DNA from 4 places in the Vibrio sp. SCSIO 43137 genome. Region 2 is predicted to be linked to each of the others. Evidence: predicted binding sites of a transcription regulator. Region 2 holds the regulator's gene; each other region holds the start of a gene.
What was found. Region 2 encodes CRP, which controls carbon source genes, mostly activating them, when cyclic AMP is high. Its sites were predicted from a motif close to TGTGANNNNNNTCACA; they were not measured.
Positions count from the first base shown of each region.

Region 1: the regulator CRP is predicted to act here: its motif matches at 1,129-1,144, upstream of mlc (sugar metabolism global transcriptional regulator Mlc).
Region 3: the regulator CRP is predicted to act here: its motif matches at 1,718-1,733, upstream of dinG (ATP-dependent DNA helicase DinG).
Region 4: the regulator CRP is predicted to act here: its motif matches at 1,268-1,283, upstream of deoD (purine-nucleoside phosphorylase).

Region 1 covers NZ_CP116383.1:1,059,595-1,062,802, forward strand. The annotation lists gene pyk (pyruvate kinase) at 1-854, opposite strand, end outside; gene mlc (sugar metabolism global transcriptional regulator Mlc) at 1,221-2,435, shown strand; gene PK654_RS05085 (chemotaxis protein CheV) at 2,594-3,208, shown strand, end outside.
Region 2 covers NZ_CP116383.1:3,064,850-3,068,057, forward strand. The annotation lists gene PK654_RS14390 (hydrolase) at 1-264, shown strand, start outside; gene PK654_RS14395 (YheU family protein) at 261-473, shown strand; gene PK654_RS14400 (phosphoribulokinase) at 541-1,410, shown strand; gene crp (cAMP-activated global transcriptional regulator CRP) at 1,650-2,282, shown strand; gene PK654_RS14410 (DUF1501 domain-containing protein) at 2,328-3,208, opposite strand, start outside.
Region 3 covers NZ_CP116383.1:1,109,488-1,112,695, reverse strand. The annotation lists gene PK654_RS05310 (DUF2057 domain-containing protein) at 1-124, opposite strand, end outside; gene PK654_RS05305 (porin) at 226-1,260, opposite strand; gene dinG (ATP-dependent DNA helicase DinG) at 1,904-3,208, shown strand, end outside.
Region 4 covers NZ_CP116384.1:39,761-42,968, reverse strand. The annotation lists gene PK654_RS16040 (EAL domain-containing protein) at 1-1,029, shown strand, start outside; gene deoD (purine-nucleoside phosphorylase) at 1,398-2,108, shown strand; gene PK654_RS16030 (lactate dehydrogenase) at 2,165-3,208, shown strand, end outside.

The sequences.
Region 1 (3,208 bases), 1.4 Mb from region 2:
TGCGTAGCGGTAATGGCGATTCTGTTGAGGTGACGGGTGCGTCCGATCAGTTTTTTCTGTACTGCAATCAGCTCCGGGTCACCTATTTCTACCCCAAGATCGCCGCGGGCAACCATAATGGCATCTGAGGCGAGAATCATGTCATCCATATTCTCTTCATTGGCAACAGTTTCTGCCCTTTCTACCTTGGCGACAAGCTTAGCCTCCAGACCGGCATCCCTCGCCAGCCTGCGGGCATATTTCATATCTTCTCCATTACGGGGAAAGGAGACAGCCAGATAGTCTACTTTGATTTTTGCTGCGGTAATGATGTCCTGCTTATCTTTATCGGTCAGGGCATCGGCTGACAGGCCTCCGCCTTTTTTATTTATACCTTTGTTGTTTGACAGCACCCCACCAATGGTGACTTCGGTATGTACTTTATTTCCTTTTACAGAGACTACCTGCAACTGTACGCGACCGTCATCCAGTAGCAATACGTCTCCGTTGCTGACATCCTGTGGCAGCTCTTTGTAATCTAGTCCGACGGCGTCTTTATCTCCCATACCAGCGGGAAGATCGCTGTCCAGAGTAAATTTATCTCCCACTTCCAGTGTCACCTTGTCCTGAGCAAAGGTGGAGACCCGGATTTTCGGCCCCTGCAGATCACCTAAGATGGCAACATGCCTACCCAGTTTGGCTGAAATCGCCCGTACCTGCTGTGCCCTATGGATATGGTCTTCTGCGCTACCGTGTGAGAAGTTCATCCTTACTACATTTACGCCCGCCTGAATGATGTCTTCCAGAATCCCCTCTTTATCTGTAGCCGGTCCTAAAGTGGTTACTATTTTTGTTCTTCTTAACCTTTTGCTCATATTCCCCTTCCCGTGGCGCATTAAATTACTATTTGAGTATATACCTAATATATCCAAGTGACTTCAAAATGCATCTTGAGGTTACTTGGGTATACCCGTAAGATGCAGGACTCGGCTCAATACTATTAATGGCGCTGGTTATTTACGATTCAGGTTTTGCTCGCACCGTTGTGATGCATAGATTTTTTTTATTAGAAAAAAACTGTTTCAGATCAATAAAAAATGCAGCAAAATCCATCATTTTTGAGCCTTTGAACCTGAACACATAATTGTACGTGATGGATGTCACGGCGATTTATCAAATGACTTCACAATTACTTCGCAAAGTAAAAAAATTATCTTAATACAGTTTCTTTGGAGTGTTAGATGTATATGGCTCAGCCTGGCCATATTGACCATATTAAGCAGGTCAATGCTGGTCGTGTGTATAAATTAATTGATTTAAACGGGCCTATCTCTCGTATTGATCTGTCAAAGCTCAGCGAGTTAGCTCCTGCAAGTATCACGAAAATTACTCGTGAGCTGATCGATGCGCACCTGATCCATGAAACAACGGTTCAGGAAGCGACCAGTCGCGGACGTCCGGCTGTGGGGCTACAGACAGATAATGAAGGCTGGCAGTTCCTCTCGGCTCGTCTCGGCCGTGGTTATCTGGTGATTTCACTTCATGAACATGGCGGATCTGTACTGGTTGATACCAAAATAGATATCCATGAAATAGAGCAGGATGATGTTCTGGCTCGTCTTCTGCACGAAATTGATGAGTTTTTCGAGACCTATTCTGATCAGTTAGACAGGGTTACCAGTATTGCAGTGACTCTGCCCGGGTTAGTTAACTCAGAGCAGGGTATTGTGATGCAGATGCCTCACTACAACGTAAAAAATCTGCCTCTCGGCCCTGAGATCCATAAAGCGACCGGATTACCTGTTTTTATTGCCAACGATACCCGTGCATGGGCGCTGGCAGAGAAGTTGTTTGGTAATGCCCGCGATGTAGAGAGCTCAGTGCTTATCTCTATACACCATGGCGTAGGCGCAGGTATTGTGCTGGACGGACGGGTGTTACAGGGACGACATGGAAATATCGGTGAACTGGGGCATATCCAGATAGATCCTCAGGGTAAACCTTGCCACTGCGGTAACCGCGGATGCCTTGAAACCGTCGCAAGTTCACAGGCTATCCGCGAAGAAGTCGCAAAGCGCATTGAAGCAGGCGAAGCTTCATCAATCGATGCAGACCAGATCTCCATTGAAAATATCTGTTCAGCAGCAGCAGAGGGCGATCCTCTGGCTGTAGAAGTTATAGAAAATTTAGGCCACTATCTCGGCACGGCTATTGCCATTGTGATTAACCTGTTTAACCCGGAAAAAGTATTAATCGGCGGTGTTATTAACCGTGCCAAATCTGTGCTGTATCCTGCTATTGAGCGCTGTGTGAAGCAGCAGTGTATTCCTGTTTATCATCAGAGGCTGGAAATTGTAGAGAGCCGTTTTTATAAGCAGGCGACCATGCCGGGTGCTGCGCTGATTAAGCAGGCCATGTATGACGGGCAACTATTAATGAAGGTTGTCGAAGGCTAGATAGTGTCTCATTTCTTGATGATGATATATCTTAAATGGTGATATTAAGCGATAATGAAGCTATATGGGCAGTAGTATAGTTCAGCTGTTTATCATTTGCTTATTCTATCTATTTGTTTTTAAATTAAGTTTTACAGTCAATCTCAGCGAGAAACCGTATGTCCGGAGTATTAAGTACCGTCGACCAAAGAACCAATCTGGTAGGTGAAAACCGACTGGAGTTGTTGATGTTTAAACTAAATAGTCGGCAACTGTTTGCGATAAACGTATTTAAAGTCAAAGAGGTACTCAAGGTTCCGCAACTGACCAAGATGCCGGGCGCACATCACAATGTTATCGGTGTTGCTTCTCTGCGTGGTGAGTCAGTTCCTGTGATTGATCTCAGAGCCGCCATCGGTTTTCGCCCTATGCATCAGGACGAAGAGACTAACCTGATTATTACGGAATATAACCGTAGCGTTCAGGGCTTTTTGGTTGGACAGGTGAAAAACATAGTCAACACGGCATGGACGGAAATCGAGCCGCCACCGGCAACCGCTGGTAAAGCCAATTACCTGACTGCCATCACTCAGGTTGAAGACGAAGGCCAGAAACAGATAGTAGAAATTATCGACGTTGAAAAGGTGCTGGCGCAGATCATCGATTACGATATCTCTATTTCCGAAGGTGTTTTAGATGAAAATCTTGCTCAGGAGATGATTGGCCGCAGTGTGCTTATTGTGGATGACTCCTCTACGGCCCGTGGTCAGATCAGAGGAACGTTAGAACAACTT
Region 2 (3,208 bases):
TATTACCAGCGCTGCTCAGGGATAAAGGTACTGAACCAGGTTACTGTTCCGCTGCAGGTAATTCACTCCGGTGACGATCCGTTTATGACGGCGGCCGTTATCCCGCAGTTCCGTTTAAACGACAATATTCACTACAGGCTGTTAAAACAGGGCGGTCATGTCGGTTTTATTTCCGGTACCCTGTCCCGTCCCAGATTCTGGTTAGAGGAACATCTGCCGGATTACTACCAACACTTTATCTCATCAATCAGTGAGGATGTATGATTGTTCCATGGCAACAAATTGACCCGGAAACCCTGACAAACTTAATTAAAGAGTATGTGCTGCGTGAAGGCACCGACTATGGTGCTGAAGAGGCCATGCTGGAAGACAAAATTGAACAAGTAAAAACACTTCTGCAGTCAGGAGAAGCGGTTATTCTCTTTTCAGAACTGCACGAAACTGTAGACATTAAGTTAAAGCGTGAACTTTGATTGTTTATTAATTAGCCCTATTTTCATACACTAACGTCAGTGAGTTAGTAAACCGACAAGGAATGTCATGTCAGCAAAACATCCAATCATCGCGGTAACCGGTTCTTCCGGTGCAGGCACAACCACCACCTCAGAAGCATTCAGAAAAATGTTCAGCATGATGGACATTAAGCCTGCCTGGGTTGAGGGAGATAGCTTCCACCGTTTTACCCGCCCGGAAATGGATATCGAGATCCGTAAAGCCAAGGAACAGGGAAAGCACATTAGTTACTTTGGCCCTGAGGCGAATGATTTTCCTGCACTGGAAAAATTCTTCCGTAAGTTTGGCGACGAGGGAACAGGACAAGTCCGGCGCTATCTGCACTCATTTGATGAAGCAGTTCCCTATAATCAGATGCCGGGAACCTTCACCCCTTGGCAAGAGTTGCCGGAAGAGAGCGATGTACTGTTTTATGAAGGGCTGCACGGCGGGGTAAAAGACGGTGATGTGAATGTCTCTCAGCATGTCGACCTGCTTATCGGCATGGTTCCTATTGTAAACCTTGAGTGGATACAAAAATTTGTCCGCGATACCCGCGACAGAGGCCACTCCCGCGAAGCCGTAACTGACTCTATCGTGCGTTCAATGGATGATTACCTGAACTATATTACCCCTCAGTTTTCGCGCACTCATATTAATTTTCAGCGGGTTCCGACTGTAGATACTTCTAACCCGCTCAATGCCAAAGGTATTCCTAGTTTAGATGAAAGCTTTGTGGTGATCAGGCTGCGGGGAATGAAAAATGTCGACTTTCCTTACCTTCTGGCAATGATCGATGGCTCATTTATGTCACGGCATAATACGCTGGTGGTACCGGGCGGTAAAATGAGCTTTGCCATGGAACTGATAATCCGGCCGGTACTGCAACAGTTAATCGAAACGGGCAAAATCGGCTAAAAAACAGCCGATAATGCATTTTCCTTCTAATACCGTGATCATGTGCACGGTTTTGCTTAACAAATCGCAATTTGAGGGCGATCAAAATCAAGAAATCGTCTGCAAAAAAGGATACTATTCTTAACCGATATAGAAGTAGCTTGCAGCTTTGCATAAGAAAACCTATGCTAACTTCACCAATTTGGCGAGGCAGCAAAGGACGCTGCTGAATAGACCCTGCATAAAATAGTGAGATAATTATGGTTCTAGGTAAACCTCAAACCGATCCAACATTAGAATGGTTTCTTTCACACTGTCATATCCATAAATACCCTTCAAAGAGCACGCTGATTCACGCTGGTGAGAAAGCGGAAACTTTGTATTACATTGTGAAAGGCTCTGTAGCTGTGCTTATCAAGGATGAAGAAGGAAAAGAGATGATTCTTTCCTACCTGAATCAAGGTGACTTCATCGGTGAACTCAGTCTATTTGCAGAAGAACAAGACCGTACTGCTTGGGTACGTGCTAAATCCCCATGTGAAGTAGCCGAAATTTCATTTAAGAAATTCCGTCAGCTGATTCAGGTTAACCCTGATATCCTGATGCGCCTTTCTGCACAGATGGCTAACCGTCTACAGGTTACCAGCCAGAAAGTAGGTGACCTGGCATTCCTAGATGTAACTGGTCGCATCGCTCAGACGCTACTTAACCTAGCCAAACAACCTGATGCAATGACACACCCGGACGGTATGCAGATTAAGATTACCCGTCAGGAAATTGGTCAAATCGTAGGTTGTTCACGTGAAACCGTAGGCCGTATCCTTAAGATGCTGGAAGAGCAGAACCTTATCTCTGCTCACGGTAAAACCATTGTGGTTTACGGAACACGATAAAACCTCTGGCTTATCCCTTTTAAAACGCAGCGAAAGCTGCGTTTTTTATTTTAGCCCTAACTCGAGCCGTTGAAAGTTATCAATATTCGGCAATACCACTCTCATCGCTTTGGCCGATTTTACGCCCATCCACTCAGCCAGTGCGGCAGCAACCTGATCAGAACCGATAGACGGAATCATCCTTCCCTTAGAGATATCATCCTCACCAGAAATTTTTAAACTTGGCCAGACTCCAATCGCCTTTTCTGCCCGCAGTCCGCCCCCCATAATCAACTGGTGGCCACCCCAGCCGTGATCCGTTCCTGTATCATTAGGAGCGATTCTGCGTCCGAACTCTGACTGGGTAAAGGTAACCACCTTATCCTGATAGCCTATCGACTCCAGCGCACGGTTAAAGGTAGCCAGACTGTCACTTAACTCTTTAAGCAGCAACGGATGTCTTTCTAGCTGGTCATCATGGGTATCAAAACCGGACAGAGTAACGTAAAACACCTGCCTCTCCTGACCCAGTTGCTGTTGCTGGCTGATCAGTTTAAACACCACCGCCAACTGCTTATCCAGTGATGAACCGGAAAAGCCTTTAAAGCTGCTCTCTCTGTTTAAGGTTTCAGACAGCAGACTGCTACTGCTCAGGGAAGCCTGCATCGCTTTGTTGATCTCGGCATGAAACGGTGAACTTGGATCTTTTGCCAGCAGCTTTTTGTAGCTACGCAGTATGGCCCGGTTTTGAATACCGGCCACTTTAGCCACCTTATCTCCCCTGAGGATATTTTGCTCACTGTTCATCGCCCTGAGTATCAAGGCATTACCGGACAGACTATAAAGAGCAGAGAAGCCCTGTTGCTCTGATATCACATCCATCATCCGGCCGGCCCAACCCAGCTTTATCCTGTGGTTTACCGCGCCACGGTGCCACTCTGAACGCT
Region 3 (3,208 bases), 1.4 Mb from region 2:
CTAACTGGCTTTCTGTCTTCTCACCATTTATCACTTCAACACTCATACCGCTACGCAGCTGTAGGACATTTGCCAATGATGTTAAAGGCAAAAACAGTGCAATAAGTACCAATACTTTCTTCATAAAAACTTCCTTTAGAGAGGGTAAATAGAATTAAAAAAACCAGCATAGTTAGACTATGCTGGTTTTCGCTAATTTCAAAGATTTATCTAAGATAAAATCAATTAGAACTTAACTTTAAGGTTAAGAGTCATGCGATCTTCTTCAGCCTTAGCAGAACCTTCTTTAGCTTCAGTCATCAGGTACTCACCTGTCATAGAAACTTTAGGAGCTAGAGTATAAGTAGCACCGAAGAAAGTAGCTGTTTCTTTTAGTTCAGACTTAGATTTAACGCCTGTAGTAGCATATTTCTTATCAGCATCAAATGCCTGATGAGAAACGTATAGCTGTAGATCTTCCATTGCATCGAACTTAGCGAATACACCGTAAGCGTCACCGTCAGCGATTTGTGAAGCAAGTACAGTACTTGTTGCTTCATAGTTAGCAAACATACCACCAAACTCTACAGGACCAAAGCTTGCAGAAGCAGATAGGCCAGCAACTTTAGTATCTACAGCTTTGTCACCAGCATTTTGGCCTAGCTCACGCTCACCAGCAGAGTATGCAGCAGCTACAGTGAACATATCATGAGAGTATTCTGCAGATAGTGATGTTGTGCCTTTTGTTTTATCAGAATCAGTACCAGAACCGTTTGTCTCATCATCAGTAGTGAAGAAATAAGCTGCAGAAACAGCTACTGGACCGAAATCATTAGAGTAACGGATGCCTTGACCTTTGCTTTCTTCAGCATTGTCGCCAGAAAGAGCAACGTTTTCTGCTTCTGAACCGATATCAACGTTTTCTAGAACGCCGAAAGGATTGCCAGTTTCACCAATCTTAACTGTACCGAAGTCGCCTTGTAGACCAACCCATACATCATCGCCATTAGCGTCGTTGCCGCTTGAGAAATCGTATTCAAAACCAGCAAGAGCTTTAACGTCTGCATTGATTTCATGAGCAATATCAAACTGAAGAGTACCTTTAGAAACTAGCTCAGATGATTTAGTTTTAGCTGCGCCTGCTTTTATTTCTTTGTTCCAGTAAGTAGCTTTTACTTCACCAGATACTGAGATTGAAGAACCTTCGTTCTCGTAGATAGTTGCTGCGTTAACAGAACCAGCTGCAACTAGTACTGATAGAGCGATTAGAGTCTTTTTCATAATAATCCACTGCCTTTTCTTAAGAAAATTTCGGGAAATCCTTTTGGTTCCCTTTTTTTTGTTTTATTGGTGATGACCCTTAGCTAAAGCGCAAAGCATCATCGCCACTAAATTTCGGGGATTAGATTGCAAAAGATCGTCGCTCATGTCAATCACCTAAAAAAATAAAAATAAAAATAGATAAACCCTTAAATATCAATTAGTTATACAATTACAGCACTATTAATAGGTTACTCAAATAACCAATTTAGAGTAATTAATCATCACTTAACCACCACTCATTTCAGAATTAAACACCAACAAATAAAGAAATTAAAACACTTAACAGAATATGCCACCACAATCAAATGCTCACAAAGAACATTAAACCAATCAATCAACCAATTGGTTGCTCTATGTTGTAGTTCATTTTTTTTTTGTGACTCTCCTCAAGAAATGTTTAAAAAGGGCGCTGAACTGTGAGCTATATCGCTGTCAACTATAGGGAAATAGCCAGAAAAAACAGCTTTATAGGGTTTTATAAGTTTTCATAAACTGTTCATAAAAGCGTTATATTTGCATTAGCTTTTTCTGATAAGTGCTGAATTAGAGTGTTAATAGCAAGATGTGCTACCATTCGCGCCTGATCAAAAACGGCCCTGTTATGCTTAATCCAAATATTCAGAAATCGATCAAAAAGAGTTACCAAAATCTTCACCATCAACTGGATAACTTTATTCCCCGCAGAGCACAAAACTACCTTGTAGCGGAAATGGCTAAGACTCTTTGTGGTGAGTACCATAAACAGAACCGGATTATGGTGGCCGAAGCCGGTACAGGTATTGGTAAATCCCTAGCCTATCTAATGGCAGTAATACCCTCCGCTGTGCTGAACAACAGAAAGGTAGTAATTTCCACTGCTACTGTAGCCTTGCAGGAACAGCTACTGAATAAAGATCTTCCTTTATATAGACGCATTACCGATCTCGACTTCTCTTTTATTCTGGCTAAAGGAAGACAACGTTACTGCTGTAGTGAAAAGCTGGCCTCTGCCTGCGGTGCAGATGGCGGGCAACTGGCTATGTTTGAAAGTAAGCCAAAGCAGAAAGATATAGAGCTACTTGAAACCATGTACCGCTCCCTTGCTCAGGGGAAATGGGACGGCGACAGAGACTCATGGCCCAAGGCAATAAAAGATGAACTCTGGAGCGCTATCGTCAGCGATAAGCACAGCTGTAATAACAGTTTGCCAAACCACAGAGGCTGCCCTTTTCAGAAAGCCCGTTCAGAACTGGATAAAAATGATGTCATTATTGCCAACCACAGCTTGGTGATGGCTGATATTGATCTGGGTGGTGGCGTTATTCTCTCAGAACCTGACAATACTATGTACGTGTTTGATGAAGCACACCACTTACCTAAGGTTGCCAGAGATCATGCTTCCGCTGCAGCCAGCCTGAAAGGCGCAGCTAGTTGGCTGGAAAAGTTAAATCAGTCCAGCGCTAAATTTTGCAGTCTGGCAGATGAAAAACGGGTTAACCGGTTCAGAAATGAACTTCAGGATGCTATCCAGCAACTTATTCCGTCTCTGACTCAATTAAGTAAACAGTTTGATAGCAGCCGTTTTGAAGAGAACAGTTATCGCTTTGAAAACGGCGAACTTCCCGAATGGCTGGAAAATCAATCCAAAGAATTAAAGCAGATATCCGGTAAGGGCTTTCAGGCGTTATCAAAAATTGCAGATCTGATAGCAGAACAGGTTAAAGACGGAGAGCTTTCAGCCAAGCTGGCAGAGCCTGCTCTGGCGGAAATGGGTTTCTATAACCAGAGGCTGGAAAACTTAGCTAAAGTGTGGCAGCTAATGGCCACTACAAAAGAGAAAGGAGCCCCGCTGGTTAAGTGGCTGGATATTAACCCTGACCGTGATGGCGACTTTATCGTTAACGTTTCTCCTCTGGAAGTTGGCTGG
Region 4 (3,208 bases), on a different replicon from region 2:
TTTGCTTCTCCTGATCCATTAGACGAGTCTAAATCTCAACGCGTACAAAAGAAGATTATGCGCCTTCTTCCCAAAGTAATAGAGTGTCAAAAAAAGAAAGTACTGATTGATTACGCTATCTCTTCTATGTCGGTCTCGAACAGTTCACCGCTATGCAACATGGAAAAAGTTCAGCGCAGGCTCTCTTTCTCTATGATCAAAGCTCTGCAGCGGGTTGATAGCATGTTTTATCATGACGAATCTCTGTACAAAGAGAACATGATGCAAAAACACATTATTGAGGAGTTACAGAAAAGTCTGGCATTCAGGCCAAGTGATTTTTACGTAATGCTACAGCCTATCTATAAGGCGACTGACGGGCTTAATCCTGTCAGCTTTGAAGCTCTGTTACGCTGGAAAAATAGGAGCAAAGTCGGCCCCAACGTGTTTATCCCGATCATCTCAAAAAAACCGTATCTGCATTATGAGCTGACCAAACTCGTTATTTCTAAGGTATCAGCACTAATAGCCGATCAGATTGCCAGTGGTAAACCTCTGGTACCGATCAGCATCAATATCGGCGCTGATGACCTTGCGGTAGAAAGCTTTGTTGAAGACGTATATCAACTGACTAATAACCGTAAAGCCATCAGAAGCAACCTGATTTTTGAGATCATTGAAAATGAAAAGCTAACGGCTTCTGAATGCGTTCAATCCAATATGAAAAATCTGTCGGCGCAAGGCATTAAATTCGCCATCGATGATTTTGGCAGTGGTTATGCAAACTTTGAAATCCTGAGGCTACCGTATGTCTCCTTTGTAAAGATAGACAAGAAGTACACCAATGAGATTAATGAGGACAAAACCTCCAGCGATTTTATCAATAATATAATCCAGCTTTGCAGCAGCTTTAAGCTCAAAGTCGTAGTGGAAGGGGTAGAAAATAACAACCAGTTTGACGCCCTGCGTAAGTACCAGAATGTTCACCTTCAGGGTTACTATCTATCACGGCCGCGTTTAGCAAAAGAGGCGTTCAACTTACTTGAATGATGGTTAAACCAATCATTCAATCCGGTTTCTGATCTCGAAAAGGCAAAATATTTTTGCCTTTTGTTGTTTTCAGGCAACAGATTTCGTGATCTATCTTCTATTTTTATTGTCATTATTTTTGAAAATTACTGGCAAATTTTAACGCAATCTATTGCGTCAACTGGGCAAAACGATTGCTTTCTCCGTTTAAACATATTTGGTTATCAATATTGAGACTAAGGGTGATCCAAAGTTAATTTGTGATCATGATCTCATAGAGCGGCGAAAATACGGTCTAATATTCGTTTCAAGCGTGTCAGAGCTATCAACACGATCCGTTACTGACAGGTAATGTTTAACAAATTTGATCCAAAACTGGAGATATCAAGATGGCAACCCCACATATTAATGCTCAACCAGGTGACTTTGCAGAAACAGTTCTGATGCCAGGTGACCCACTACGTGCAAAATATATCGCAGAAACATTCTTAGACGATGTTAAGCAAGTGTGTGACGTACGAAATATGTTCGGTTATACCGGTACTTATAAAGGCAAAAAAGTGTCTGTTATGGGACACGGTATGGGTATCCCTTCTTGCTGCATTTACGTTCACGAGCTTATCGCTGAGTACGGTGTTAAAAACGTAATCCGCGTAGGTAGTTGTGGCGCTGTACGTGACGATGTGAAACTGATGGACGTTGTTATCGGTATGGGTGCATCAACTGACTCTAAAGTGAACCGTATCCGTTTTAACGATCACGACTTCGCAGCTATCGCTGATTACGGTCTACTTGAAGAAGCGGTTAAGCAAGCGCGTATTCAGGAAGTACCTGTAAAAGTTGGTAACGTATTCTCTGCGGATCTTTTCTACACTCCTGAAGCTGACATTTTCGAGAAAATGGAAAAACTAGGCATTCTTGGTGTAGATATGGAAGCAGCTGGTATCTACGGTGTTGCTGCGGATCTTGGTGCAAAAGCACTGACTATCCTGACGGTTTCTGACCACATTATCCGTGGTGAAAAACTAAGCTCTGAAGATCGTCAGAAGTCATTCAATGACATGATGCGCGTATCTCTGGAAACAGCAATCAATCTGTAATTCTTTGTCTGCCGGTTAACTGCCGGCAGCTAATCTAAATTCCCGAGGGGGCGATCGTGTCAAATGGCAAATTGCCGAAGGACGCAAATGGTTTACAACTCAACTTTTGTAAAACATTGGCGTGTGACAACTTTGGATTGAGTGATGCAGAACGGTATGTTCTTCAACACGTAAACCCTAAGCGTCCAGCGATGGTTTGCCGAGAATGTGGTGCTTTCCCCCCCTTACTTAACAATCAGGAAGTAGTTAACGAACTGCACCGGCTACGCCGCGTACATAGTGACGGACTTCCCGCCTGCCGTAATAACGATTGCGACAATTTTGGTCTGTCGGTACACACCCATAAACATCTTTATCACGCCTTTGGCTATAGTGGCGATCGTCAGAGATACCGCTGTAAAAAGTGCCAGTCTACCTTTGTAGATAAATGGTCCGGTGCCAATAAGAAACTGGCATTTCAGGAAAACCTGTTAGGACTGCTCTTTATGAGTTTTTCTGTGCGAGAAGTGTGCAGAAAACTAGAGATCAATCCCAAAACGTTTTATGACCATGTCGATCATATTGCCAGCCGTTGTCGTCGTAAGCTGGCCATGTTTGATGCCCGCTGGGTCAACCATGAAGAACATTACCATTTAGCATCAAACTACATGCCTTTGCAGTCGCAAAGCAAAAACGGTGTCCTCTGGTTTGCCACCGGAGAAGCTGAATCGGGCTATATTTTGTCTCAGCATATTAACTACTCTCTGGATGAAGAGCCTGAAGGCGCCATCGATCATGACCCTTATCAGACACCGGCCCGCTTTGTTTCTAAGTACTACCTTTCTGAAGCAAATATAGATATTTCGGTGCAATCTTCGGATCTTCGTGAAAGAATTGACCAGAAGTATCAGGTTATTCTGGCACGGGGCAACGTGGAAGATCCTATGGGCAATATGACTAAGTTTAGTTACCCGTCCAAAGGCGCACTGATAAGAGCACCTTATACTTCCTATGCGCACTTTATGCATGTTCTGGAGATGTGCGATCCGGACAAACAGGTTTCCGTCTATCTGCCACAGGATCCCGTTCTGCGTTCTGCAGCACTGACCATTAGTCTGCCA